Regions from separate parts of the Halomonas sp. NYA30 genome, predicted to be linked through region 1. Evidence: predicted binding sites of a transcription regulator. Region 1 holds the regulator's gene; the other holds the start of a gene.

The links. The regulator FNR, encoded in region 1, switches genes on or off when oxygen is low (the NO sensors DNR and NnrR bind a similar motif). The targets are predictions, from matches to a motif close to TTGATNTANATCAA.
Region 2: a site for FNR is predicted at 1,275-1,288, ahead of ACWI0H_RS06005 (Hsp20/alpha crystallin family protein). Genes of this name have one in related genera too.

What each region holds. Positions count from the first base shown of each region.
Region 1 is NZ_OZ334477.1:3,582,139-3,596,710, forward strand. It holds gene ccoP (cytochrome-c oxidase, cbb3-type subunit III) at 1-716, shown strand, start outside; gene ccoG (cytochrome c oxidase accessory protein CcoG) at 866-2,305, shown strand; gene ACWI0H_RS16650 (FixH family protein) at 2,312-2,845, shown strand; gene ACWI0H_RS16655 (heavy metal translocating P-type ATPase) at 2,842-5,301, shown strand; gene ccoS (cbb3-type cytochrome oxidase assembly protein CcoS) at 5,298-5,543, shown strand; gene ACWI0H_RS16665 (sulfite exporter TauE/SafE family protein) at 5,540-6,235, shown strand; gene hemN (oxygen-independent coproporphyrinogen III oxidase) at 6,324-7,763, shown strand; gene fnr (fumarate/nitrate reduction transcriptional regulator Fnr) at 7,867-8,610, shown strand; partial or broken gene ttcA (tRNA 2-thiocytidine(32) synthetase TtcA) at 8,603-9,310, opposite strand; gene ttcA (tRNA 2-thiocytidine(32) synthetase TtcA) at 9,516-10,382, opposite strand; gene ACWI0H_RS16690 (DEAD/DEAH box helicase) at 10,818-12,197, opposite strand; gene ACWI0H_RS16695 (hypothetical protein) at 12,194-12,805, opposite strand; gene ACWI0H_RS16700 (helix-turn-helix domain-containing protein) at 12,903-13,175, shown strand; gene ACWI0H_RS16705 (hypothetical protein) at 13,372-13,599, opposite strand; gene ACWI0H_RS16710 (hypothetical protein) at 13,959-14,282, shown strand; gene ACWI0H_RS16715 (hypothetical protein) at 14,564-14,572, opposite strand, start outside.
Region 2 is NZ_OZ334477.1:1,295,573-1,310,144, forward strand. It holds gene lon (endopeptidase La) at 1-1,140, shown strand, start outside; gene ACWI0H_RS06005 (Hsp20/alpha crystallin family protein) at 1,414-1,923, shown strand; gene ACWI0H_RS06010 (host attachment protein) at 1,991-2,458, shown strand; gene ACWI0H_RS06015 (hypothetical protein) at 3,253-3,582, shown strand; gene ACWI0H_RS06020 (hypothetical protein) at 3,681-4,415, shown strand; partial or broken gene ACWI0H_RS06025 (Crp/Fnr family transcriptional regulator) at 4,587-5,362, opposite strand; gene ACWI0H_RS06030 (CLCA_X family protein) at 5,893-6,672, opposite strand; gene ACWI0H_RS06035 (type 1 glutamine amidotransferase domain-containing protein) at 6,839-7,525, shown strand; gene ACWI0H_RS06040 (glutaredoxin) at 7,679-8,416, shown strand; partial or broken gene ACWI0H_RS06045 (MipA/OmpV family protein) at 8,564-9,356, opposite strand; gene ACWI0H_RS06050 (M20/M25/M40 family metallo-hydrolase) at 10,911-12,275, opposite strand; gene ACWI0H_RS06055 (LysR family transcriptional regulator) at 12,382-13,266, opposite strand; gene ACWI0H_RS06060 (TAXI family TRAP transporter solute-binding subunit) at 13,420-14,385, shown strand; gene ACWI0H_RS06065 (TRAP transporter permease) at 14,407-14,572, shown strand, end outside.

The sequences.
Region 1 (14,572 bases):
TATTCGTCTTGACGGTGGTCTTTGCACTGGGCTACCTGGTGTTTTATCCCGGCTTGGGCAACTACGCGGGGATACTGGGCTGGTCGCAAGAGGGCCAGTGGGAAGAGGAAGTCGCTCAGGCCGAAGAGCGTTTCACACCGATTTTTGCCCAGTATCAGGAAGTGCCCATTCCTGAGCTTGCCGAAGATCCCGAGGCGATGCAGGTTGCTGAACGTATCTACCAAAACAACTGCGCGGTGTGTCACGGTTCCAACGCTCAGGGCGGTTACGGCTTCCCCAACCTGACCGACGACGACTGGCTGTACGGCGGAGAGCCCGACAATATCGTTCAAACGCTGACGAATGGCCGTAACGGTCTGATGCCTTCCTGGCAGCAGCTGGGGCAAAACAATATTGAGAACCTGTCTCAATACGTGCTCTCACTGTCTGATGAAGCGCATGACGAGGCACAAGCTGAACAGGGCGAAAGCACTTTCACAGCAGTCTGTGCGGCTTGCCACGGCCCAAGCGGCACGGGTAATACAGCCCTCGGCGCGCCTAACTTGACCGACAATACCTGGCTCTACTTGGCGCCCGGCCAAGAAGTAGGTGACTCCATCCGTCAAACGCTACGCAATGGCCGTAACGGTCATATGCCAGCGCAAGCGGCTTATATTGGTGAAGAGCGTGTTCACCTGGTCGCCGCCTACGTGTATAGCCTGCGCTTAGCGGACTGATTAACTGCTCAGCCATACTCGCCAAGAAAGGGTGCGGCCTCAAACCGCACCCTTTCTTTATGCACAACCCGATACAATATTGACCATGCACTCGCCTTCATGAGACTGGGGGTGCTACCTCTCCTGCCTTCTGAGCCGGGAATACCGCCATGGAAAAGATACCAACCCAAGACGTCACGCCGAATCCGGTGGGGCATCACACGCCTCCACAACAACCGGTTACTCAGGAAATGTACGCCAAACGGCGTCACATTTATGTGCGAGAAATTAAAGGTATTTTCCAGAAACTACGCCGCAGTACTAACTGGGCGTTAATGCTGATGTTTTTCCTATTGCCCTGGATCAATGTTGGCAACCGGCCCCTCATTCTGTTCGATCTGCCTAATCGCGAATTCCATATCTTTACCGCCACGTTCTATCCGCAGGAGTTCATACTGCTATCGTGGCTGTTGATCATTTGTGCTTTTGGGCTGTTTTTTATTACCGTTTTTGCGGGCCGGGTGTGGTGTGGTTATACCTGCCCGCAAAGCGTTTGGACCTTTCTGTTTATCTGGCTTGAACACCGCATCGAAGGCTCGCGCAATCGGCGTATCAAGCTCGACAATCAACCGATGACGGCGGATAAGGCTTGGCGAAAAACTGCTAAGCACACTGCTTGGCTATTGATAGCGCTCGCTACCGGCATCACCTTTGTGGGTTACTTCACGCCAATTCGTGATTTAGTGACAGAGCTCCCCACCCTTGAAGCCCATGGCTGGTCCTACTTCTGGGTGGGCTTTTTCCTGGTATTCACTTACCTGAACGCGGGTTGGCTGCGTGAACAGGTGTGCATTTATATGTGCCCCTATGCCCGTTTTCAATCGGTGATGTTTGACCGTGACACACTGATTGTCTCCTACGATGAGTCCCGTGGTGAACCCCGTGGCCATCGCCCTAAAAGCCTGAGCCATCTAGAGGCCCGTGAAGCAGGATACGGCGACTGTATCAATTGCGATCTTTGCGTTCAGGTATGCCCTACCGGTATCGATATCCGTGACGGACTGCAGTATGAGTGCATCACCTGCGCCGCCTGCATCGACGCCTGCGACAGCGTAATGGACAAAATGGGCTACCCGCGGGGGCTGATACGCTACACTACCGAAAACGCGCTTGAGGGCAAAAAGAGCCATATCATGCGCCCTCGCCTGCTAGGCTACTTTGCCGCATTGGTGCTAATGATAGGCACTTTTGCCTGGGCGATTAATGACCGCATGCCACTTAACTTTGACGCTGAGCGCGAGCGCACCCAACTTTACCAAACGACCCGCGACGGCCTGATTAGTAATGTGTTTACCCTGACCATTCGTAACCTTGATGACCAGGATCACACTTACCAGCTGAGCGTTTCCGGGCTGCCCAGTTTAGCCTTAGATAGCAATATGATTGACGTGCCTGCGGGTGAGTCGCGCTTAGAAGTCGTTACAGTGACCGCTAGCCCTGACGAACTACAGCAACCCAGTCACGACATTGTATTCACACTGCAGGCTCAGCAAGACGAACGTATTCGCCTTGAGCGGGATGCCCGCTTCCTGGGCGATATTAGGAGATAAACGACGATGTCATCCCTACCCTCTAGCGAGAAGGTGATCCCCTGGTACAAGCAGTTTTGGCCATGGTTTCTAATCGGCATTCTGCTCTCATCCATTATGTTCAGCATAACCTTTGCCGTTATGTCAGTTAAAAGTTTTGATGGCATGGTAGTGCAAGAGGATTACTACGAGCATGGCAAAGCCATTAATATGGTACTTGCCAAGCAGGAGCAGGCGCGCACTCTGAACTTAAGCGCCGAGCTACGTCTTGATCCGATGACCAGCGACATCGTGGTTGATTTAAGCGGCGATGCGCGTCCCGACAAGCTCTATCTGGACCTCATCTTCCCTACCGAGGATGACCGTGATCAATCGTTCATACTGGAGCATGTCCGTGACGGCCGCTATATCACCCAGGGCCCTGACAACCTGCGCTACCGCTGGTACCTACAGATTCAGCCCGCACTAGAAGATGCCGACTGGCGTCTGACGGGTGAAGCGACGTTCCCTAATGAAAATAGCGTCGCGCTATTGCCAGGAGGGCGTCCAGAAAGCGAATGAGCAACGCCGTGCCTGCCTCTGACTGCTACCACTGCGGTAACCCGGTGCCCGCTGCGGCACCCTGGACGATTACCCTGGATGACCACACCCACCCGCTCTGCTGCCCCGGCTGCGAAGCGGTGGCTCATGCCATTGTCGATGGCGGGCTAGAGAGCTACTACCGCTACCGAACCGAACTTCCCGAACGCCCCGATGAACGCCAAGCCGCCAAAGCGGACACGTGGTCGGTATTTGATGATCCCGGCCTGCAAGCGCAGTTTGTTCACCCTGATGGTGATGAGGGCAATGTCAAAGCCACCCTCGCCATTGAAGGCATTACCTGCGCCGCCTGTGCGTGGCTGATTGAACACCGCCTGAATGCGTTGGAGGGAATTACCACCAGCGCGGTGAATTTAACCCACCACCGACTGCGCGTGAGCTGGGACCCGCAGCAGCTTAAACTCTCGCAACTACTAGCCGAACTGGCTGCAATTGGCTACGACGCTCAGCCTTACGAACCGGATCAAGCCCAAGCACGCATGCAGCATGAAGAGCGCATGAACGTGCGTCGATTGATCATCGCTGCAGTAGGCATGATGCAGGTGATGATGTTCTCGATCCCCATTTATGTCTCCGGTCCCGGTGAAATCAGCGACGATTTCTACGCGCTGTTCCACTGGCTCTCGTTTGCCTTAGCAACGCCGGTAGTATTTTTTTCCGCCCAGCCGTTCTTTCGTAATGCCCTGCGAGACCTGCGCACCGGTGTATTGGGTATGGATGTGCCAGTATCGCTGGCGATCGGTGGGGCTTATCTTGCCAGCAGCTATGCGGTGCTGTTTAACGTCGGCGAGGTCTATTTTGACTCGGTCGCCATGTTCACCTTTTTCTTGCTGTTTGGGCGCTACGTGGAAGGCCGAGCCAGGCGCCGTAGTGGGCATAGCGGCAATGTGCTGAGTGGCGTGCTGCCGATCTCGGCCACGCGGCTGGAAAGCGACGGCAGCGAACGCATTCTACCCGCGAGCGAACTCGCCCCGGATGATCGAGTCCTGATCAAGCCCGGCCACGGCGTGCCTGCCGATGGCGTGATTGAGGAGGGAGAATCGAGCCTGGATGAATCCATGCTGACCGGCGAATACCTGCCGGTCACCCGCCGGGTGGGCGACAGCATTACCGGCGGTAGCCAGAACATGGAAAATCCGCTGGTGATCCGTGTTACCCACGCCGGGCGCGATGCCCGAGTGGCGGGCATTGTCGATCTCACCGACCGCGCCTTTGCCAGCCGCCCGCGGCTGGCCCAGATGGCAGCACGCATGGCCCACCTATTTGTGCTCCGCCTGTTAGTGGTAACCGCCTGCGTCACCATCGCCTGGTGGTTTATCGACCCCTCGCGGATGCTCTGGGTACTACTTTCGGTGCTGGTCGTGACCTGCCCTTGTGCGCTGGCGCTGGCCACCCCCGCGGCCCTGACCGCAGGCCATGGTCAACTGCGCAAGCGCGGCGTGTTGATCACCCGTGCCGATGCCATGGAGACGCTCTCCAACGTAACCCGAGTAATCTTTGACAAAACCGGCACGCTAACCCGCGGCGAAATGCACCTGACCCAAACCCAGCCGTTTGGCGAATTGACCGCCGAGCACGCCCAGGCAATTGCCGCTGCGCTTGAAGCCCACTCAGAACATCCTATCGCCCGCGCCTTTCGTCCGTTTCGGGATGCAACGCTTCAGGCAAAAGATATTCATAGCCATACCGGTCAAGGACTAGAGGGCACGCTAAACGGCGCGCGCTGGAAGCTGGGCAAACCAGAATTTGCCGCTGGAGAAGCCATTTCGGCACCCGCCAAGGGCCAATGGCTGCTGCTGAGCGAAAACGGCGAACCCCGTGCCTGGTTTGGTCTGCATGATGGTATTCGTGATGACGCTGCTGCCACGATCAAAGCCCTTCAGGGCCAGGGGCTAACCGTGGAGCTGCTCTCCGGTGATACCGTCGATGCCGTTGAGAGCCTGGCTAACCAGCTCAACATTACTACTTGGCATGCGGGTACCAGCCCCGAAGGCAAACTGGCCAGGATGAAAGAGCTTCAAGCCGCTGGCGAAACCGTGGTAATGATTGGTGACGGCATCAACGACGTACCGGTGCTAGCCGGTGCTGATGTGGCAATTGCCATGAATGGCGCGACGGATCTCGCCCGTACCCGAGCCGACGCGGTGCTGCTCAGCCCACGCCTGATGCGGATTTTTGAGGCTATCGAGATTTCCCGCGCGACCCGGCGTATCATGCGCCAGAACATGATCTGGTCAGTATGCTACAACTTTTCGGCGCTGCCGCTGGCGGCAATGGGGCTGGTGCCGCCCTGGCTGGCGGCCATTGGTATGTCGCTCAGCTCGCTAGTGGTGGTGGGTAACGCGCTGCGGCTGTCACGCTGGCGTACGACGCCGCCCGCTTCTTCGCCAAGCGCTTCAACACCGGTAACCGCATGACGATTCTGTATCTACTCATTCCGCTTTCACTGATTCTGCTGGGCCTCGCCGTCTGGGCATTTTTCTGGGCGGTGAAAAATGATCAGTTCGACGACTTGGAAGGCCCGGCGCACCGCATTTTGTTTGATGAAGATGAGAATGACCTCAACCCCGAACAGCGACGCCAGCGGCAGCAGACCAAGCACCGCCCTGCTGCCCCCTCCGACACACACTCACCCGACGACCAAGAGCCCCGGCCATGAATCCAACCGGCCTTGACCTGCCGCCACTGCTGGCGGCGTTCGTGTTTGGTTTGATGGGCGGCGCCCATTGCATTGGCATGTGTGGTGGCATTATGAGCGCGCTCACTTTTGCAGTACCCCCCAGCATGCGTCATCCGGCGCGTATGGGTGGCTTGCTGCTCAGCTATAACGCAGGTCGCATCACTAGCTACATGAGCGCAGGCGCGCTGGTAGCCCTACTAGGCACGCTATTTTCCCTCTCTGCCACGGCGCGAATGCTGCTACAAGTGTTTGCGGCGCTGATGCTGATCCTGATGGCGCTGTATATCGCCAATTGGTGGAAAGGGCTGCTTAAAGTTGAAGCGATAGGCCGCCGCCTATGGCGCTTTATCGAGCCGGTAGGGCGACGTTTAATGCCCGTAGTTCATTTACCCCAAGCCTTTGCGCTGGGGGCGATATGGGGTTGGCTGCCCTGTGGGCTGGTCTACTCCATGCTGGCCTGGAGCTTAGCAATTGCCGACCCGCTCCAGGGCGCACTATTGATGGGCGCCTTTGGACTGGGCACGCTACCTGCGCTGCTGGCCACCGGGCTTGCCGCGCGCCAGTTAAGCCACCTGATTCGTCACCCGGCAACGCGCAGCGTGGCCGCGCTGACGATCATTGCTTTTGCGCTGTGGCAGCTGTGGACACTCACAGCACACAACCTTCATTAACATGACATGGCTCAATATTTATATCGGCGCCGCGCGTTAGGCTGGCATCAAAGCTTTAACGCCACTTTTAACGCCGGAGCGTCACTTCATGCCCGTTCATGCCCTCGCGGCTTCTTCTACGATGACTTCAACCATGGCCGGGGCAGCACCGGAGCAGAAAAAATGGGATGAAGCCTTGCTGCGCCGTTACGACACCAGCGGCCCGCGCTATACGTCCTACCCCACGGCGTTGTCGTTTCACGACCAATTTACCCCGAGCGATTTGACTCAGGCGTTAGAGCGCAGCAATGCCAGCCAACGTCCTCTTTCGCTGTATGTGCATATCCCCTTCTGCCGCAAAATTTGCTTTTACTGCGCGTGTAATAAAATCGCCACCAAGAACACCGCCCTGGCCGAGCCGTACCTATCCCGGCTTGACCGTGAAATGGTGCTGACCGCTCGCCACCTGGATACCACACGACCGGTGAAGCAGTTGCACTGGGGTGGCGGAACACCGACGTTTCTTAACTTGAACCAGATGGGCGACTTGATTGATCGCCTGGACGCGCGCTTTGGTCTCTCGTCCGCGTCTGATCGCGATTACGCGATTGAAATCGACCCACGCGAAGCGGACGTATTTACGCTGCGCCACCTGCAGTCGCTCGGTTTCAATCGCATCAGTTTAGGCGTGCAGGACTTAAGCCCGCTGGTGCAGAAAGCCATTAACCGTATTCAGCCACGGGTACTCACCGAGACGCTGATGGATGAAGCACACCGGCTGGGCTTTCGTTCGCTCAATCTCGATTTAATATACGGCTTGCCCTTTCAGACTGAAAAAAGCTTTGCAGACACCTTGCGCCAAGTGATCGAGTTAAATCCCGCACGGCTTTCTGTGTTTAACTACGCCCACATGCCCGAGCGCTTTGCCCCCCAGCGGCGGATTAACATCGATGACCTGCCGGGCAGCGAAGAGAAGCTGGCGATTCTGCGCACCACGATTGAGATGCTCACCGCGGCCGGTTATGTGCACATCGGCATGGATCACTTTGCTCGTCCTGATGACAGCTTGGCGATCGCCCAGCGCGAAGGCTCGCTCCAGCGCAACTTTCAAGGCTACTCCAGTCACGCCCAGTGCGACTTAATCGGGCTTGGCGTGTCGGCGATTTCTCGCGTCGATGACGTCTATGCACAGAACCCTAGCGATCTGGCCCGCTATGAAGCAGCGCTGGATCAAGGCCAATTGGCAACCGTACGTGGGCTGCGCTTAAGTGACGATGACCTGATCCGCCGGGACGTTATTGAGCGACTAATGTGTGATATGCGCATTGATCTGGCCGCCATCGATCAACGCTGGAACATTGATGCCCCGCGTTACTTTGCGCAAGCGCTTGAGCACTTACAGGGCGCCGAGCGAGATGGCCTGCTGACGCGCAGCGGCGACCAGCTTAGCGCGACGCCCATGGGACGGCTGCTGATTCGTCACTTAGCCATGGCGTTTGATGCTCACCTGCCGCAGCAATCAGGCAAGCACTACTCAAAGATTGTGTAAACAAGCTATCGCTAACGAAATGAAGCTTCCATACTAAGAGAAGCCTACCTCAGCACGGCGTAATGATTACCTGCCACTCACGACGCTACTCAAGGAGTTATGCATGTTGGAACCCATGAGCCGCCGACGCTCGCTACTCCATGAAGCTCGCTGCCAAACCTGCAGCTTGAGCTCACTATGCTTGCCACTTGCCCTTGAGATAGACGATATGGGCCAGTTCGATGCCATTATTCGTCGTCGCGCACCGCTGAAAAAAGGCGAGCCACTATTTCGCCAAGGCGATACTTTTACCAGCGTTTATGCGGTACGTTCGGGCAGTTTGAAACAAGTCACATCAGAGGGAAACGGCAGCGAACAACTGACCAATTTCTACCTCCCCAGCGAACTAGTGGGGTTGGACGGGATCGATGAAGAGCACTACCCAGGGAGTGTAATTGCCCTGGAAACGACCACCGTTTGCGAGATTCCCTTTGATCGCTTGGACTCACTCTCTGAGGAGTTGCCCGAACTGCGTGGCCAGCTGTATCGCAGCATGAGCAAAGAGTTGCGCGACGACCGGCGCATGATGCGCCTGCTGTCACGTAAAACCGCCGACCAGCGGCTGGCGAGCTTTTTAATCACGCTTTCAGATCGTTTTCGTCGCCGTGGCTACTCGCCCTACAGTTTCCGCCTTTCCATGCCCAGGGCCGATATCGGCAACTATTTGGGTTTAGCGGTGGAAACCGTCAGCCGGATTTTAAGCCGCTTCCAGCAGCAGAGCGTAGTGGCGGTATCCGGGCGAGAGGTCAATATTCTTGATATGCAGCGCTTAATCACCCTCGCCGAAGAGGAGCAAAACGCTAGCTGACGTTAAATGCCTGGATACGCCCGGCCAGTAGTTCTGCCTGTTTGGCTTCTAGCCCTTCAAAATCAAAGAGATTGCGATCCGCTAGCTGGGAAGGCGCAATATTGGTAACGGCTTTAAACATGCTTTCCAGGCGACCGGGGAATTTTTTGTCCCACTCGGCGAGCATCTCTTTGACGACCTGACGCTGCATATTGGGCTGCGAACCGCATAGATTGCAGGGAATAATCGGGAATTCCATCAGCCGTGAAAACTCGGCAATATCCGCCTCTTTACAGTAAGCCAACGGCCGAATGACGATATTTTTACCATCATCAGAAAGTAGCTTAGGCGGCATCGCTTTTAAGTTGCCGCCAAAGAACATATTGAGAAACAGGGTTTCAAGGATGTCTTCACGGTGGTGGCCCAGGGCAATTTTATTGGCGCCAATCTCTTCGGCAAAGCCATACAGCGAACCGCGGCGCAGGCGTGAACAGAGCGCGCAAGTCGTTTTACCTTCTGGCGTTTTTTCTTTCACCACCGAATAAGTATCACGCTCGACAATGTGATATTCCACGCCCTGCTTATCCAGATACGCAGGCAGCACATGCTCGGGAAAACCGGGCTGTTTTTGATCCAGATTGACCGCTACCAGTGAGAAATTGACCGGCGCGTTGCGCTGCAAGTTGCGCAAAATCTCCAGCATCGTATAGCTGTCCTTGCCTTATATGCCAAATTTTTTTAAAAGAGGAAGAGTGAGTGAGTGAGTAAAGCATTACAATACAGTCACTTAATTTTCTTTCTTCTAAAGAAAACAAACACAAGCCATACAAAAAATTCATTTTTTGTAAAAAAAAGCTTTAAGCAAATGCAGTTGATCAAAATATAACCAAAGACAGCCCAGATACACCAATGTATTCTTTACAAAATCATAGGTTGATTGCTTCTATAAAATTGGTCGAAGAAACATCTACACTGCCAGTATGGTTCGAGATGACTTTACTAGACCTGTCGATATCGAGATTGTGGAAATCGAAAAGATTTAAGTCAGCTAGTTGGCTTGGACTTACATTCTGGATACCGTTAAATATGTTTTCAATACAACCCGCTTTTTGTTTTTCCCAGCCTGCCAACATGTTTTTTATATTCTGTCTTTGTAAGTTCTCCTGAGAACCACAAAGATTACATGGAATAATTGGAAATTCTACAATTGATGCCAGCTTAGCAATATCTTTCTCACGACAATAAGAAAGCGGTCTTATTACAATATTTCTGCGATCATCACTTAGCAGCTTAGGAGGCATTGCCTTTAACTTACCGTTAAAAAACATATTCAAAAAAAGAGTTTCTACAATGTCATCCATGTGATGGCCAAGAGCTATTTTTGTAGCCCCAATCTCCTCAGCAAACCCATATAGAGAACCCCTTCTAAGTCTCGAACAAAGTGAACAAGTAGTTTTCCCTTCAGGAGTTTTCTCTTTAACAATTGAATATGTATCCTTATCTATAATATAATAATCAATATTATTCTTTTTGAAGAAGCCAGGAAGAACATGCTCCGGAAAACCGGGTTGTTTTTGGTCGAGATTCACAGCGACCACATCAAACTTAATCGGTGCTACTCTCTTCAAATACAACAGAGTATCAAGCATAACAAATGAATCTTTGCCACCACTTATGGCAGCCATTACTTTGTCACCATCTTCAATCATAGAATAATCACAAACAGCTCTCCCAGCGTTAGCCCTTATTTTTTTATAAAGCTTGTTCAAATCCATCTTTTCTTTAGGCTTCATAAACCACCATTAAAATAAAAGTTATAAATAAATAACAAATCAAAATCTTCATAACCAATATTCTAAATCAGATGGCATAAATTTTCGACAGATGAATTGAGATATTCGATGGGAGATAGAGTGTTTCAAATTCCTGAGCTAGCAGAAGCTTCAGATGCATGAGCATATGACCAACATTCGACATTTTGTCGATTCGCAATCTCGCTAAGTTGAGATTGGGTGCTTTGTTCGCTAGAGCTGACTCGGAGGTAGCCGATCGTCGCCATTGAGCTGTATTCTCAATTTTGGATCATAAAATGGGGCTTTCTTTTGAACCTTAGCTATAACCCCAAACGACACTTATTACCCATTGAGTTTTAAAGATAATAGAAGCGTGTCAAAAGGTACACTTTATGAACCTTGAAGATGGGTGGGGGTAGCCATGGAAAGAAAAAACTACATTAGCGATAATAGATACTGCCGGTAGTATTGAGAAAAGCTCAGCGTCAGTAATGAAGCCTCAGTAACTTGCAGCTCGCGCTTACCGTTCTGCTCTTTTACGGAAAGGGGATTATCTTCACTTTCTTTTGCGCCCTCGGTATTGCCATCGGCGTGCTCAGCGTGGGATTTAGTTAGACGATCATTAAGCTTTTTTGCCTGCAGCGTGGATTGATCCTCGGGAAGGTCATTGGCGATTCTTTGCGAGTATTTACGTAGGGTAGGTTCAGCGATCACGTAAAGCCACGCCTCTCTGTCATCAGTGCCCATCTTTCTTAAGATGCGACCAAGAACCTGCCTGTAGTGAAGCTCGGTACGAATGCGACTGAGGTAACAGCAAACTGAAAGACGCTGTATATCTGTGCCTTCAGAAATCATGCTAACCGCTACAATCCAGCAGGTGTTGTCATGCCGAAACCGGTCGATTAGTTGCTGAGCCCGAGGTGTTTTACTGGTGACCACGACATAGCTTTGATGCTTAGCATTCAGTATTGCAGCAATTTGGTGGGCATGCTCAATATCCGTTGCCACCACTAGCCCCCCAGCTTGAGGGGTCTTATGTCGGGTTTCACTCAGCTGATGAATACCTATATCCAGCACAGCATTGAGGATGTCATCATGGCGCAACAGGTCTTCGTAGCTAACGGGTGACTCACTGAGTAGTTGAGAGAAGCATGAAAACCCTCGAACAGACTCAGTGTTTTCTTTTTCCTCGACGAGCCTGATTAAAGGGTTATCGATCAGCGTAATCCGTGGGGCTCTGCAAACGCCCTCGTTCACAGCACTTTGTAGGTCATAACGATAGTCACAGATCAGCTGCCCTTCTGGATCAGAGTACCGTGCCAACGCGATAGGAAGGTCATCAGAACGCCAAGGGGTTCCAGACAAGCCTAGGGTATAAGTAGCTTGATCCTGGATATTCCGAATAATCTGCTGTCCCCATGTGTTACTAAGGAGAGGATCATGACCTGCGCAGTGATGAATTTCGTCGAAGATAGCTAATACGCGGAATTTTTTAAAAATATCCCAAAATTCTTCCTGTTGGTATTCCATGGATTGGTAAGTATAAGCGGCTCCTGCGGATGCAATGACGTTTCCAAAACGCTGATCTAAAACAGCAGAAAACGTGCGCTGCATACCTGCAACCACTTCCCGCGTAGGGGCAAAGCAGATAACGAAGTCGATAAGTTGTTCTTCAAGCAACCACTTGGCCAATTCGGCAGCAAGACGCGTTTTTCCGCTACCCGGGGTTGCCTGAACGAAATAATCACGGTGGCTCTGATAGTGTGCTTTGGCCTTGTCTAAACAGTCCGCTTGCCACTTCCGCAATACAATCATGAGCCACTGAGGCGGCTTATGGCCTTTTCTAAAGCACTGACATGGCCTAAAAGACGTGAGCTACGCTCGTGAGCACTGCGGTAGTCAATTGAAAGGCTATTATTAAGCTCCGGATGGTCCCTCATAAGCTGCTGGAAGGCCTCCACTTCCCCTAAAGCTTCCAAAAACCGGCTTTGCGCCTCACTTAACTTTTTTTCCAATACCGTGTAGCTATCGGCAGGCGCCTTTACTGCTTGCCTGTTCTCTTCGATATTTGACTGGCTCGCATCATTGGTGACTGGCTCATTCGGTGTTTGAGGGTGAGTACGTTGTAGCCATGAGACAAAGTCATCTTCATCAATACCAAGATCAGCTTCTATCAACATAGAGCTTACATGGTACTTCTGGCCGCGGCTCTTTATCTCACTGTCCTTCTCTACAAAGTGGGCCTTAATTAACTTTCTGACGCGCTCATAAATAAAGCGACGCAGTGGCGCTTTATGCATCGGATTTACGTCGTATTGCTCAATGTACTGATCCCGAAGGCTTTGAACGCAGAATGTTACATTTTCTGGTTTCAGTAAGAGTTCAATGATTCGCCTATCTATGCTCGGGAGGTTACGGGACATGGGTATGGGCATCAAAGGAGTGAAAATACGGATTATAAGCCGTGGCTTGATAGGCCGCAACGCTCGATAGTCCTGCCTCATGACCAATGAGGCAGATATGGAAGAGCTGGCAGTCGCTATCGGAAAAAACATTAGGGAAAAGCGCCGAGCGAATGGCCTCTCTCAGGATCGTTTTGCAATAGTAGCAGGCGTTGATCGTAGCTATATGGGAAGGATAGAGCGTGGAGAGGTGAGCATCACCATTGAGATGCTGTATAGGATCGCAGCGACATTACAGTGCGAGCCGATAACCTTGCTCCCTAAGGTGTCTTCTATACGTTTACCTAACACTCGTAAGGCTAATAAGAGAGGATTTAATGAAGGACGATAACCGTTTCTACGATGAGAGAGGTGACTCGATAGTTGTTTGAGGTGGCGTTTTTGCGGTAGGTCTGCAACGTGCATAACAATACCAAGCAGGCACAAAGCTATCTACTTCCATCCGAGCAACGCAATTTAGTGTATTGATTGCTCTAATTCAGCGCCGGCCCGAGTGGCCTCTACGAAATGACTCTTTGTTGTAATGTTCAGAATTCATCTTCATTAATTAATCGAAACACCATCCTCTTGGCATGGCTAAGATCACTCTTAGCCAGCACGTACCAATCGTACACTTCGCTTCCTGGCAACATTTCCTGACCCACTGCACAGCGATCCCGCTCGTAACGAAACCTTGTACCCGCTGGCGATTGCCATTCGACAACGTTTTCACCACTAAAAACCGGCTTAAGATCACTTATTTTTCGTATAGCCATCGTAGTCAGCCACCTGAAGCATATTAATCTTTCTTAATTTATTGATTTGGTTCACTTTAACGCTAATCGCCGACAGGTTGCACGTGGTACTTGAAGGCCAAAAGGAGCCGATAGAATCACGACCTAGCGCCAGACGGGCAATAGGTGGCTTGAGCAGTACCTGGCCAAAACCACACGGCTGGTTGAATATGATAAATTTATAGATAACCGCGACGAGCGTAGATTATCCAACTACGGTCGGCCTGGATGCCGTTATTTAAACGAGGCTGTCTCAAAGATAATCACCCTCGTTTCGGAAATTTTTATCTTAACGAAACAAGTCATAATGCGAACCCTAAACACCGAAGGAGAGTCTAGACATGCCATCTTTATCGCCTGATGCTTTGGCTATACTTCTCCCTCTCGGCATTCTTTTCTCCGCTCTACTCATGTTCGGAGCCGGCCTTGTATGGGCCCGCTACCGCGATTACCAGAACGAAAGGCAAGATCGAGAAAAGTTAATTCAAACTATTTTGGACCAGATCGAACCTTGGGCAGGCTCTCGATCCTCCGCCTGGGCATGGTATCAAACATATCCCATTTCGGCCCTCGGTGGACAGACAGCCCAGCAACTAGCCGCTCAAGGAAAAGCTTACGAGGTAATCGCGTACATAGCCCATATTCGCCAGGGCGGATATGCTTAACCCGGCCTATCGCTTGTTTTACGTTTTATGTAGCTTTCAGTACGCGTAACCACTGAGTAATACCGGATAGTCCCGTTTGTATAGCGATGGTAGGAATCAGACCGTCGCTAACCGGCCAATAGAAGACTTTCAGATCTTTCGCATATATGCCTAAATATTATATTAAATCAGATAACCCAACGACCACTATCTCATCTAATTCTGTAGACGGTTTCCCATCAATGTAGCGACGCTGATGGCAAAAGCCCCTAACGCTCAGGAGAGCGCTAGGGGCCACTGCTTTAGAGAAC
Region 2 (14,572 bases), 2.3 Mb from region 1:
ATCCAGGGACTGCGCAAGGCCGGTACTCGCAACCCGGTGTTCATGCTGGACGAAATGGACAAGCTCGGCGCCGGTATCCAGGGGGATCCTTCGGCGGCGCTGCTCGAAGTGCTTGATCCGGCGCAGAATAGTGCCTTTCGGGATAACTACCTCGGCGTGCCTTTCGACCTCAGTCGGGTAATGTTCATCGGTACTGCCAACGTGCTCGACCAGATTCCTGGCCCGTTGCGTGACCGGATGGAGGTTATCGAGCTAGCCGGCTATACGGAAGACGAGAAGGTCGAGATTGCTCGGCGATATCTTGTGCCACTCCAGTGCGCGGCCGCAGGACTCTCCGAGGAGCAGTTGACACTCTCCGATGCCGCCTTGCATGCCATCGTGGCGGACTACACCCGCGAAGCGGGGGTGCGCCAGCTCGAGCGGCTGATCGGCCAGGTAGTGCGACACGTAGCCGTGCGCATTGCAGAAGGTGCCCTGGAGCGAGCAGATGTGGATACCGTAGACCTGACGGAGTCCCTTGGCCCACCGCGTTTCGAGAACGAGATGGCGATGCGCACCAGCGTGCCTGGTGTCGCCACGGGCTTGGCCTGGACCCCAGTGGGTGGCGATATCCTCTTCATCGAGGCGAGCCAATCACCGGGTAACGGACGGCTGATTCTCACTGGCCAGCTCGGCGAGGTGATGAAGGAGAGCGCCCAGGCGGCCTTGAGTCTGATCAAGGCCCATGCCGACGAACTGGGTCTGGAGGCCCGGCGCCTGGCCAGGACCGACATCCATGTCCATGTTCCGGCAGGAGCGATCCCTAAGGATGGCCCCAGTGCCGGTACGGCCATCTATACGGCGTTGGTTTCGCTGCTAAGTGGTCGCTGCGTCCGTGAGGATGTCGCCATGACCGGGGAGATCACCCTGCGGGGTCTGGTGCTGCCTGTGGGCGGCATCAAGGAGAAGGTACTCGCGGCCCAACGGGCCGGCATCCACACCGTGCTGCTGCCAGCACGCAACCGCAAGGACTGGGAGGAGATTCCTGAGAAGACCCGTGAACGTCTAACCTTCCATTGGATCGAGCATGTCGAGGACGCTACACGGCTGGCGCTATGCGATGCGGGCTCCTCAACAGTCACCACACCCAAGGAATCCTGACGGCTGGCTCGTCCGTAAGCGTCGGTATACCTGGGGTGGCGAGGGGGGTGAAGCCCCGTTTGCAGTTTGGCATGTACTCGAGAATGGCCAGCGCCATTGTCGAGTCTTGCCATGGGGAAAAGGTGTCATAAACCTTGATCCGCGTCATGGCTGTCCGACGGGACTCTCCTATACTTTTTCATGTGATCGTATTGGTGGATCGCACATCTCCTGTGGGGCCGGGGAATTCGGCCTCATTGGATTTTTTCCGCCTTTCCCGTGAGGTGACTCATCATGACCAACAATAAATTCAAGGAGGCTTCTCCTTCCGCCACACAGCCCGCCACAATCACCGAAGCTGAGGCTCCGACGTCACGCTACCCGAGCCCTTTCCGGGAGCTGGATCGCATGTTCGACAGCCTTCTGGATCGGGATTGGATGCACCCCCTGCGCTGGGATCGTCTGTCTGCCCTTGCGCCGCGTCTACCCAGAGTCGATGTTCTCGACAGGGATACTGAAGTAGTGGTTCGCGCCGAACTTCCCGGTATCGAGCGTGAGGATCTCGATGTCTCGGTAACTGAAAGGGCGGTGACCATCAAGGGGGAGAGTCACAAGGAATCTCGTGAGGAGGAAGGCGAGTACTATCGCTGTGAGATCTCTAGTGGCAGCGTACTGCGTACAGTGGATCTACCTTGCGATATTGATGCCAACAAGGCAGAGGCCAGCTTCCGAAACGGCGTACTGGAACTGACCCTGCCCAAGGCCAAAGAGGCGCACCGTCGCAAGCTGGACATCAAGAGTTAAACATCATGGCGTGAGAGGCGCGGGAATATCGCTTCCCGCGCCGTACGCCGAGGACTTCATCATGAAGATGACCGGGGTATTAGTTTCGGATCAGACGAGTGCTCGCCTGTTCACGATCAATCTGCCGAAAGCCCCATTTGAGGAGTTGGCGAGATTGGCCAATCCCGAGGGCCGGCTGCATGAGCGCGACATTGAGGCCGATCGGCCAGGGAGGGCCTTCGATAGCATGGGGCGGGGGCGGCATGCCATGGGAACACGCCATCCGGCGACGGAGCAGCAGGAGATTCGCTTCGCCCAGGAGATAGCGACGCTGCTGGCCGATCACCACCGTCGAGATAGCTTCCAGCGCTTGGTTCTTTGTGCTCCGCCGAAGCTGTTGGGGCTAATACGGGAGGCGTTGCCAAAGCGGGTCGCTGGGTGCCTGCTGCTGGAACTGGACAAGGATCTCGCCCACTTGAGCGACACCGATCTGCGTGCCCATCTGACCGAGTATCTGCCCACCATCATTCAGCCACAGAGTTCGCTATCAGCCTGAGCTTATCCCCGTTGTCTCACCCCGAGACGCGGGCTGTCGGCTCAAGCGCGGTGGGCTATGGTCGAAGATTGAGGCAGGGCAGTGGGTCACCCTCCTGACCGTTGAAGGCTTGGCCAGCAGCTAGTCGAGGCGCCTTCTCCAGCGGGCCGGTTTCACAGTCAGCGGTTTTTTTGCTATGCATACAAGAACAATAGGGAATGATCCGCCCGCTCTTCGGATAACTCGCAGGATGGCGTGAGGGGGCTCCATGTGCTCGGCCAAGTGTTCAATATAGAAAGTATGGTTGTACCTCTACGGAGAAGTAGGCGAAGCTTTTTCTGGAAATAAGCTAATTGCGGAACTGCCTCGTCTCCAGCCTGACCATTCTTTTCTTAAGCACCATCGTTAGAAGTACAGACTAATACACTAGCTGCTACATTCAATCATGATCCCGATATTGATGATGAGCCTTTAACACCCGTTTCAAGTAATTAATGAAAGGAGCATCTCTCTTTAAGCCTTTTTGCGCCGCTATTTATAAGCGTTTAGATGACAGAAAGGCTTTAAGGCTAAGCCTTTATTATGCTGATGCTCCTAATTTCGTCATTAGTTTTTAACTTGTGTTAATAACATTTAGATAAATATCTTAAGAAGTAAATTTTTTAATTTATATTAATAAAAATGTATTGCGCTATATTGCCTGTTTTAAACTTTGTATCCCTTTAATAGGCGAGCTAGTTTTGTTGTTGTAAGGCTTGGCTATAGCCAACTGACAGCCAAGATTGATTTTCATTGGGTGACTAAAGGAGTTGGTCATGTTTAAAAAGCTACTTATCACTGCAGCAATTTCCACAGCACTGGCCACCACCAGTACTGCAATGGCGCAACAGTGGGACCAGAGCAATCAATCACAGAGTCAGGAACGCTACAGCCAAGACAATCGTTGGCATGATCAGAACCGCCAGGATAACCGCTACCAGGATAATCGTTACCGCGACGACGACCGGTGGCGCGATCAAAACCGCCAGGATGATCGCTACCAGCAGGATCGCTACCGCGACCACAACCGGTGGCATGATCAGGACCGCCAGGATGACCGCTATCAGCAGAACCGCAACAGCAACGCCCATGAGTGGCGCGATTAGAGGCATAGCCGTTATAGCAATTAAGCCAGTAAGACAGCCGTTAGCCTACCTACCGGCTGTCTTGAATGATGAGATCACTGAAGCATTTGGAGAACGTGATGTTTAGAAAAATGATTCTGGCAACAGCCGTAACAGCGGCATTTGCAACCAATATGGCGGTTGCTCAACAAAATGATAATCGTAACGACAGCTACCGTTATGATAATTCCCAAAGTAATCAACAAAGTTATCAATCTAGAGATAGCCAAGGTGGTCAGTACCACCAAAATGGCTACCATCGGTATGATGACCAGAGAGATCGTCAGCGCAGTCACAGCGGGAACGATGGTCAGTATCGTCAATACCGCAGCAATGATGATTACGATCGAAGAGGCCAGCACTCCAATCAGTCATCAAGCGATTATGAGCGCCAGCAATATAGGTCTAACAATAACCTATATAACGGTGAACAGAGAGGTCAACAGAGCCGATGGCAGGAGCAGTCACAGGGTAGTGAACAGGAATCTTATATTTACTTCCAAGGTTATCTTGAAGGTAAGCAAGAAGGCCTTGAGCAGGGGCTAATGCGTGGTTATCGGCAGGGCTACCTGCAGGGTATGCAAGATGCAGTACACAGTGCTAATCAGAGTGTTAATCAAAATTCAAATAGTAACCAAAGCAATACCGGAAATGGTAATCGGCAAAACTCTGCAAATCAACGCGGTGGGCAAGGCAATGAAAATCTAATGCCTCCCACTGACATGGGTGCCGAAGGCCCCAATGGGTCAACTGAAATGCAGACTTCAGACGAGCAAAACGATTCTGAAGCGGATGCTGCGTCTGAAGAGGACTAGCCTAACGAGCTTGTGATGAAAAAAGCTTAAGGTGCATGTCACGCATGCACCTTTTTCGCTGCTGATTTTCTCTTCTTATGCGGCTTACGCTCTTTTTACAACATAAGTGACTATTGATATCTTCCGATAGTCTGGTAATAGCAAGAAAAATCAGAGTGTTAGCCTGTAAAATTATTGATTTTCAAGATGCAGGTAAAGCGAGTCAAACTCGCCAGCGTCTTGTAATTTCTGCCAGTCAGGTATGGTTACCCTTCTTTTGTTCGTAATTATCAAGCCATCATTACGAAGGGCCTGTAGCACTCGGTTTACGTGTACTGGGGTCATCCCCGTTGCATCTGCCAGCTCCGCTTGGGTAATAGGCATATCAAAAGTGTTTTCATTCTCTACCAATCCCACCGCTTTAAGGCGCAGCAAGAGCTCACAGATAATATGAGCGATCCGTGAATAGCCTTCGCGTTGCCCTACATTCAATAACCATTCTCGGAAAATAGAAGCATCCACCAATGTCTCATGCCAGAAGGGCGCAGTGAGGCGAGGGTAGCGTTCAAATAAAAGCGATAAGTCTTGGTGCTGTATGTAACCGAGCTTGCAGGGGCTAAGTGAAGCAATGTTGATATCAATAACTTGCAAGTGCTAAGTGAAGCAATGTTGATATCAATAACTTGCAAGTGCAGGCTTTGCAAATCCGGCATATCCCCAGGAATATGCAGCGCCATTATTTGCCGTTTACCCTCAAGGGTTAATTTGTAAACACACGAAAAACCTTCTAGAAGTAAGCAGCATTGGCTAGGCTGGTCGCCCATTTTAACGATGTCTTGGTTAGACTTGACGTCTTGTGTTTGTACCGGTAATTCCTGGAGTGCCTGCCTCTCTTCGGCGGTAAGAGTGAAATTGCTTTCTAACTTGCGGATCATTAGATAGGTATGAGGAGACAGGGCAGTAGGCATGTTTGGCTCCAGATTTGGCAGGAATGAAGCCCTTTGCAACAGTGTCGCTGCTCGATTGCTAATATAAATAATGTTTAGGCATATAACCGAATATTATTGACAAGGATAGTTTAAAAATGGGCTTATAAAAAGACTATTTAAATTGTTTAAAAGGATGAAAATTACTCTCGCTATCTAGGGCGCTTAGGTAAAATTAATCATATTATTCAGATGTTTGTATCCTTTTGAAAATGGGAATTTTTTTATTTATTCAACGTTAATTTAAACTAGCCTGTTGCAGGCTAGTGTGTTTAATTTTTGTTAAAGCAGTTCGTGCTAGGCATGGGTGTGATGTGCGGCTAGGCGCTCTACGTTAACCACCTTTACGAGCGATTAAAAAGGCAGCACACCGCCGAAGCCAATGCCAAGCACGGCAACAATAACAACAACGATAACGACGATAGTGGTAGTAGATGGCATGTTCTCTTCCTTTGAGTAGTGAGCGTTGCTACAGCTTAGGCACGATTGCACCATTTTGCACGCTGTCATGCTTATCCGGCCTCCCGCAACGCCTTTCCTAGCCTGCCAAAATAATTGCTGAACGCTGCATTGGTCTGCTCTCGCTGTGCGCCCTGTGGGTAGAGCCCTTTTTCCGCTTCAAGAGAAGCCTTGGTGCCTTTGACCAGAAAGTGATTGGTGATGGCTGCGTCCTGTGCAAATGCCTCAAAGGCGCGTGCGCAAAGCTCTTCGGGTTTGCTGTAATAGAGCTGGCCAAGCTTTTTATCCATCTGCACCGAGCTTTGAAACAGAGCGCTAGGCTGGTCGCCTTCGGGCTGCAGTAGTACGGCTTTGAAACAGCGCATCAGCAGTTGATTCAGAGGGTGGGCAATGGGCGTTGCATCGGCGAGCCAAGCAGTAGAGGCGAACACACCGGCAGGCGTACCGCGAAAACACTTACTGGCGATATAGTGATCAAAAGTATGAAACCACTCGTGGGCAATGCTGCCGGGGCCTGCGTTTTTGGCTAGCGCAAAGCTGCGTTGGCTGGGGTCGTAGTGGGCAGAAACGCCAGGTCGGCCACCGCTGCCGTACTGCAGTGCGATTGTGCCGCGTAATGAAATTAGTGCCTCTGGCCCCTGTAGAATCAACATGAGATCGCACAGTGCATCATGAAACAGCTCGGCGGCACGGTCGCGCTCAGCGCTGGTGACCCAGCGGCCAATCTCGATAGAGCGAAAATCAAACTGGCGCCGGATCAAGGCAAAACTGCTGGCTTGCCCCTGGCGGTGGTCAGGGCCGCTGCGGTAAAAATCCCGCGCTTCAATACTCACTGGTCGTTTCACCTGGATGATGACTGAATGACGCCATGATAAAGCGCCACTAACAGATTGACACTACTGGTGACTTGGATATCTCCTTGCATTCCACCTCAGAGGCCCCCACTTAGAAACAACAAGGCCTTTTAATAGCCTCATTTTTCACCGCTAGGAGAAAGATATGAGTAAGCGCATTTTAGTTGTACTGACGTCTCACGATCAGCTGGGCGATACCGGTAATAAAACCGGCTTTTGGCTGGAAGAGTTGGCCGCCCCTTACTATGTCTTCAAAGACGCGGGGGCCGAGGTGACCCTGGCATCGCCTCAAGGTGGCCAGCCGCCGCTGGACCCCAAGAGCGACGCTGAGGATAGCCAAACCGATGAAACGCGCCGCTTCAAGCAAGATGAACAGGCCAATGCTGAGCTTGCAGCGACCCATCGTTTGCGCGATATGAAGGCCGATGACTTTGATGCGGTGTTCTACCCCGGCGGTCACGGTCCGTTATGGGATCTCGTTGATGATAAAGACTCCATTCGTCTGATCGAAACGTTTATTGCGCAAGGCAAGCCGGTCGCTACCGTTTGCCATGCGCCGATTGTATTGGTGAATGCCAAGAACAGCGCAGGCGAACCGCTCGTCAAGGGCCGCCAAGTAACAGGCTTCACCAATGGCGAAGAAGATGCGGTTGGCCTGACTGACATCGTGCCGCATCTGGTCGAAGATGCGCTGCAACAGTGTGGTGGTATCTACACCAAGGCGGAAGATTTCACCCCTTACGTGCGTGAAGATGGCCAGCTGATTACCGGGCAAAACCCGCCTTCTTCAGCGCTAACGGCTGAAACGCTGATGGCGTGGCTGGAGAAATAACCGCTAGGGGGTAAAGCAGGCTCAATAATAACGGCGAGGCTACCCTCGCCGTTTCTATTTTGGTCACAGACCATATTCTGACTACCTTTATAAGGTAGAGAGGGGATTTGCTTAATAGGTAGTTTTTAGACACGCATCAAGGAGGTGGTCAACATGGAGACAGCACATGTTTATCGGATGAAGACGGCAGAGCACCTTTGCCCGTTTGGTATGAAAACGGTCGATTTGTTAAAGCGTAAAGGATATGAGGTTGACGATCACCCATTAACCTCCCGAGATGAAATAGAGGCGTTCAAGGCTAAGGAAAATGTCGATACCACGCCGCAAACCTATATCGGTGATAAGCGTATTGGTGGTTATGAAGAGGTGCGCAAGCATCTTGGGATGAGCGTACCGAATGCGAAAGAGACCACATATCGACCGGTGATCGCGATTTTTGTTACTGCCTTGCTGGTCGGGTTGGCGGTTAGTTGGGTCGCCAATGGTACCTTGTTGGCCGCGCGGATGCCTGAATACGCAGTGGCGACGGCCATGGTGCTGTTGGGATTACAGAAACTTCAAGATGTAGAGAGCTTCAGCTCTATGTTCCTTAACTACGACCTGCTGGCTCAGCGCTATGTCCCCTATAGTTATGTATATCCTTACGCTGAAACCCTGGCCGGGGTCTTAATGCTGGCAGGCGCGTTGATTTGGCTGGCGGCGCCGTTGGCACTGTTTATCGGTACGGTGGGGGCGGTGTCGGTGTTTAAAGCCGTGTACATCGATAAGCGTGAATTGAAATGCGCGTGTGTGGGCGGTAGCAGCAATGTGCCACTAGGGTTTGTATCGTTAACGGAAAATATCGTAATGATACTGATGGGGCTATGGATGCCGCTTAAAATGTGGTTTTGAGCAGAACTACCAGAGCAGCACCACCAGAACCATTCGCAAGAACCATTCCTAAGAACTATTCCCGAAAACCAGCCACTAAACGCAAAAGCGCCCTAAACGTGAAGGGCGCTTTCATTTTTGCTCTGGCTTTCTAGCGTCTTAATACTGCTAAAAATTATAATTGAGCGACACACCCGTCACGGTCTGCCATTCGCTGCCTAAATCATCAACGATGGGGCTGTCAGAAGCATCACCGGTCAGGTAGCTGGTGCCAACAAAACCAGTGGCCGACCATTGCGGCGTTAGCGCATAGGTTAGGCTGGTACTAACCCCTAAACGCCAGGAGCCGCCATCAGGATGATAGCTGGCAATACCGCTACGCAGGCTGTCACGTGTAGAAACCGCGAACATCGACTCCGTCCACTCTTCGTCGGCATAGGCCACATTCGGGGTAAAGGTAAAGAACGTACGCTCATTGAGAGGCAATCGCCAAGCAGCCGATGCTTCCAGCTCTGCACCATCCACATCGCCCGTTACCGGTGCACTGCCCGCCAAGCTATAGTTCCACTGCCCTTGCTCCAGTGCTACCCGTAAACCGAGCGTAGCGCCGCCATCCACTTTCTCGAACGCCGAAATATCGCCTTCATTATCGCGACCAAAGGTAGCCAATAAAGGGCGATACGGTCCAATCACCGTTGCGAATCGCGTGCCATTCAATGCCACTGCGTGGGCTGATCGAAAGAGCATCACCATAGTTTAGGTCGATTGAGGGCCAAAGCTGGGGATCGTAATCGTCGCTGCCCAGATAATCGGGGGCATACAGGACACCCGCGCCGAGACTGCCTTCCCATTGCTGGGCCCATGCTTGAGGAGCTATCGCGAGGCTAAGCGCGGCGGCTGGCCACCAGTATTTTGAAATCATGATCGCACTCATTTTAAGAAGAATTAAGCAAACGTTCATGATTGTATGTGCTTGCTTGGAAGCTTGGCAAGCCGCTTTATAAAATGGCAAACGAGCGTTTAATAATAATTTATTTTCTATTAACTAACACAGGTTAAATAAACATACTTCTATAAAGCGCATTGTGTGCTCAGCGAAAGGAACTCGCGGAAAGGAAGATTAGACAAGGATTGCTTGAGTAGCACAAGGATGCACAAATAGGATATTTGTAGTGTGCGGTTATGGAAGACCTAATAAGGCTCAGCCAACAATGGTTGAGCTTTATTTTTTGCTGAAGATAGTGAAAAATTAATCAATCGTTTGTTTAAATTTTCATGGATAACTGGCTAGCTAGGTGGAATTAGTTATTTTTCTATAATTATCAATATCTTAAAATAATTAATAGCCGCTATTCAAGCTTAAGTCAATGACGGATTTGCTTTTTATCTCAAGTTGGCTTTACTTGAAGTAAGGCCAGTGTCGCTTGGGCCCTTTAATAAAAATTACTTAAGTTAAAGAGTTGTATGACATTTGTTTAACATAACGATGACAGGTTAAGCATTGCCTTAAAACGCGTAGTCGTCACTAAACAAAAACTTAGCTTAGTGTAACGATTATTTTCTCACTTACTAACCTAGGTTAGTTAAGATCGTCGTTAAAAGGTGCATCCTAATCATCAAGCACAAGGATGTGGCGACAAGGAAGATGATGCCAGGACGGCTTAAACTCTCACGGAAGCGCAAACAGGATGTTTGTGAGGAAGAAAGAAGCGGTAACAAAACCCTAGCCAGGGAATGGCTGGGGCTTTTTTTTATGCTTAAATAAATGACGTACTAGTTACATTGTTATGAATTTCCTCATTTATCATAAATAGCATGCTAAGGAAAAGGGCAGATGTGTTAGCCATCTACCCCTTCTTTTTATTAGCCGACCTGTTAGCAAAATAAGCTATTGATTAACCAGCCTACTCATTAACACGCATGGTGATAATAGAGCGTGCTTAGTTCATTCAAGGGCACTTCAACTGCTGTTTGGCAGTTAAGGCAGCGCACCGTCGCCGTGTTTTTCCCTGTGCCTTCTAAACGAAAGCGATTAAAAAATGGTGACTTGGCTGTCTCTGAATTGCCGCAATGACGACAGATAACATCTAATTCATTGACTTTATTGCTAATTATAATGTCGCGCACGCTGACCTCCTACCATTAGGGTTGATGATGGTTCAGGCGTGGTAACCTCCCTGTTGCTCTGTATCGTTACCGACACGTTTTAATTATAAGTGTCAATTCATATATTCGCCATGTGAAACGTATTGCAATCGTGCATTAAATCGACGCAACAAGGCTTTTTTAATATTAAAGCAATATTTTTTTGATTTAATAACCTGGGATAGATAAACACAGCGCTATCACGTCCATTGTGAGCACACACCACAAGGAAGTGGAAACAGGGAAGGCAACGCCAGGACGGCTAAACGCTCTCAGGGAAGCACAAACAGGATGTTTGTGAAGAAAATCAAGGAAGGTTTGATAAAGCCCCGGCCAAGGAATGGCTGGGGCTTCTTTTTATACGCGTGTTTTATTTTTTCGCTTTTTTCTTGGTTTTATTACTGACGGCAGGGGCGTTGGTGCTGCTTGCCTTGCTTCCTGCTTTGCTTTCGGCCTTGCTCTCTTTGCCGCCACTCTTTTTGCCTTCATCACCGTCGCTATCCGGCTTGTCGCTGCCCTGGTGGGGAAGCGGGCTGGCTTGGTCAAGGCGTGGGTGGTTATCCAGGAACTCACGCTCTAAATCAGGCAGGGCATCCATGGCTTGCAGGGTATGGGTGAGGGCGTGAATAGCCGCCAGCACATCCTGGGTATGGCCGGTTTCCGAGATCGTATGCATATTGCGGATAGGGAAGCCGATCGAGGTAGCAGCACTATCAATAGAGGCCAGTACACCTGCCATACCATCGGTACCGGTGTCCACGCCCACAATATCGCGCTGCAGCGGAATATCCTGCGCTTTCGCGGCTGTCGCGATAATCCGGTTGAGCTGTTCGCTGGCAATCGAACCCACCGCCATGGTGAAGCCCTTGCCCATTTCCAGCGGCTGCATGCGCTTGTCGCCGATGCCTGGCGCGCCCACGTAGTCGTGGTTAACGTCCACGCCAATCAGCGCATCCGGCTTCATTTCACCAGCCATCACGCGGCTACCGAAGCGGCCAATTTCCTCATAGCTGGCAATCGCAAACAGCACGCGTACATTTTTCGTACCGCCTGCTTCAGCGATCAAGCGCGCCACTTCGGCGGCCACAAAGCAGCCCAGCCCGTTATCCAGGTAAGCGCCATAGAACGTATTAGGGCTAAAGCCGGGGCGGATAGGGCGGTCGAAAATAATCGAATCACCGGGGCGCACGCCCAGGTTCAACACCTGCTGTTTCTTATTGTCGCCGTGAATCTGTAGATCCAGGTAGATCTGCTCTTTCTTGATCCCTTTACTGCCATCACGCTGGCCGGGGTCAGAAAAGTGAATGGCGCCCAGTGCTTCTACCGTGCCACCTTCAATGCAGCGATAGCTGCCAGGGGCATCCGGGTCTTCGCTGAATAGCTTCACTTCATGACCGATCAGTACGGTAGGCAGGAAGGAATCGGTGTTGATCCAGATCTTGCCGTCTTCACCAATCGAGCGCACCTGCATACGGATTTTATCCGCATGGCCGATCAGCATGACCTTGAACATATCGTCACGGCCGGGGTGGGTGTCCAGCACAACACCGGCGTTGCCCTTGAACTGGTGCAGGTGCCAGCCTTTAGGTGCAAAGCTTTCAAAATGCGGCTTGAGCACACCGTAGGTCATTGCGGCTTCAAGGCCCACAGGGCTAGGCGCAGCAAGAATATCGCGCATCAACTTGAACTGCGCGTCGGGCATGGGTTGTGTCCAGGGTTTTGCTGTATCGCTCATCGTATCGCTCACTTAGTAAGGTGGATGTTCATCGCCTCTAGTCTGCCAGATTCCCACCCCAGGTGTAGAGAAAGCCGTACCGAAAACGCTTATTCATGAAAAGACCTTATGCGTGATCACGAATCAGTTGGCACAGGGCGCTGGCGGCGGCGGAAGGGGGGTGGCGTCGGCTCAATATCATGCCCAGCTCGCGACGGATCGTCGGTTCGACCAGCGGGCGGTGTTCGATGCCATCGGTGGCAATCTGGCGAAAGCTGAGCGAGGGCAGCACGCTAATACCCAAACCCGCTGCCACCATGCGGCCAACCGTGGCGATCTGGCGCGCATCGCACAAAATATCCAGCCGCTCCCCCACGCTCTGCATGATGCGGTCAATATCCTGGCGTGAACTGGAAAGCCGATTGATACCAATAAACGGATAGGCAGCCAACTGGCTCCACGCCACGGCCGACTGCGCCAGCAGCGGGTGGCCACAAGGGCAAACCGCCACATAGCTATCTTCAAGCACGGGTTCAAAGGTGAGGTCGTCAGCGTCGCTCGGTGGCACGGAAAGCCCCAAGTCAGCGCGACCTTCACGCACCATTTGATTGATCTGCTCGGCCAGCACATCGTGCAGGCTTAAATTAATCCTCGGGTAGGCTTCATGAAAAAGCTTAATCACCCTGGGGAATAACCCAGCCGCCAGCGTCGGCAGCGCCGCCACAGTCACCTTGCCGCGCTGTTTGGAAAACTGGTCGTTAAGATCCTCAAAGGCTTCGTTCCAGTCATTCAATAGCCGCACGGCAACCGGTAGGAAAGCGTCGCCTTCCGGGGTCAAGGCAAGCTGACGTGATGTGCGGGCAAATAGCGCACCGCCGACGTTCTCTTCCAGCTTACGTAGCGCAATCGAAATCGCCGGTTGGGAAAGGTGTACGCGCTCGCTGGCCTCCGCAAGGCTGCGGGAGTGGGCAACGGCAACAAAAACGCGCAACTGCTGGATGCTTGGATTCATTTAGAAAGTAAAACATAAATTAAAAACTATTCAATATACAAAATGAAACCAGCCCACCATGCTTGGCTTATCGCGATTCGTGCGTCGCGGTCATGTTTTACAACAACCCGTTCTACAATAACAAAGGCTCGTACAGCGAGCTTCGGAGAGACAATGAAAACGCTACTTACCGCCATGGTGGCAAGCGCCGCGGTGCTGGCTGCTGCCACTTCCCATGCCGATGAGCGCCTGCTGATTGGTTCTACCTCGAGCTCCTCCAGCCACTACAGCTATTTTGTCGCGGTTAACCAGATCATCAACAACCAGGTCGAAGGTGTGAGTTCTTCTGTCGCTGAAACCGGCGCTACGGTTGATAACCTGCGTCGTTTGGGGCGCGATCAGATTGATATGGGGCTGGTGACCACCAATACCGGCTATCACGCCTACGCCGGAGAGGAAGATTTTGAAGGCCGCCCAGTGGATAACCGTCTGCTGTGGGTCTACACCGTGGCACCCCAAAACGCAGTGATGCGTCAGGATGCTAACGTCGCCACCTTCGCTGATTTGGATGGCGTGCGTTTTAACCCCGGTATCACCGGGTCAGCCACTGAGAAAACCACCGAAGCGGTGATGCGTACCCTCGGCATCGAGCCGGATTACGTGCGCGGCTCAACGACCGATATGGTCGACGCCATGAAGGATGGCCGGGTGATGGGCTCGGTGAAGTCAGGGGTCGGCGAGCGTCTGGATGGCTCCTCTATGGATATCGCGACATTTACCCCCATTAGCGTGCTGTCTCTCGATGACGCGCAGGCCGATACGCTGCGCAGCGAAATGCCCGACGTGGCGATTGTCGATGTGCCCGAAGGCGCTGCAGACGGTATCCCCGCTTATACCACCTGGGCGTTTGGGGTTGCCGTACATGCGCACCCGGATATGGATGAAGAGACCGCCTATCAAATCGTCAAAGCCGTGATGGAAAACCCCGAACCGCAGGTCAACGCCTTTGCCGCGATGAAAGATGCCGATATGGCGAAGATGACCCTGGAGGTTGGCACCGTGCCGCTGCATGCCGGTGCGGCGCGCTATTTCGAAGAGCAGGGGTACGACATCCCCGATGCCTTGCAGCCTGTCCAGTAAGGCCATTCGGAGAAGATGATCATGCGTGAGACAGTCACCAAAGGCTTGGCGCTGCTGCTGGGCGGTCTAATCCTTTATACCTCCGCCACTGGGCCGTTCGAGAGCTTGATTCAGCGGAGTATCTTTCTCGCGCTGGTCATCCTGCTGGGGCTTGCCGTCTATCCATTAGGGGAGGGCAAGCGCTGGC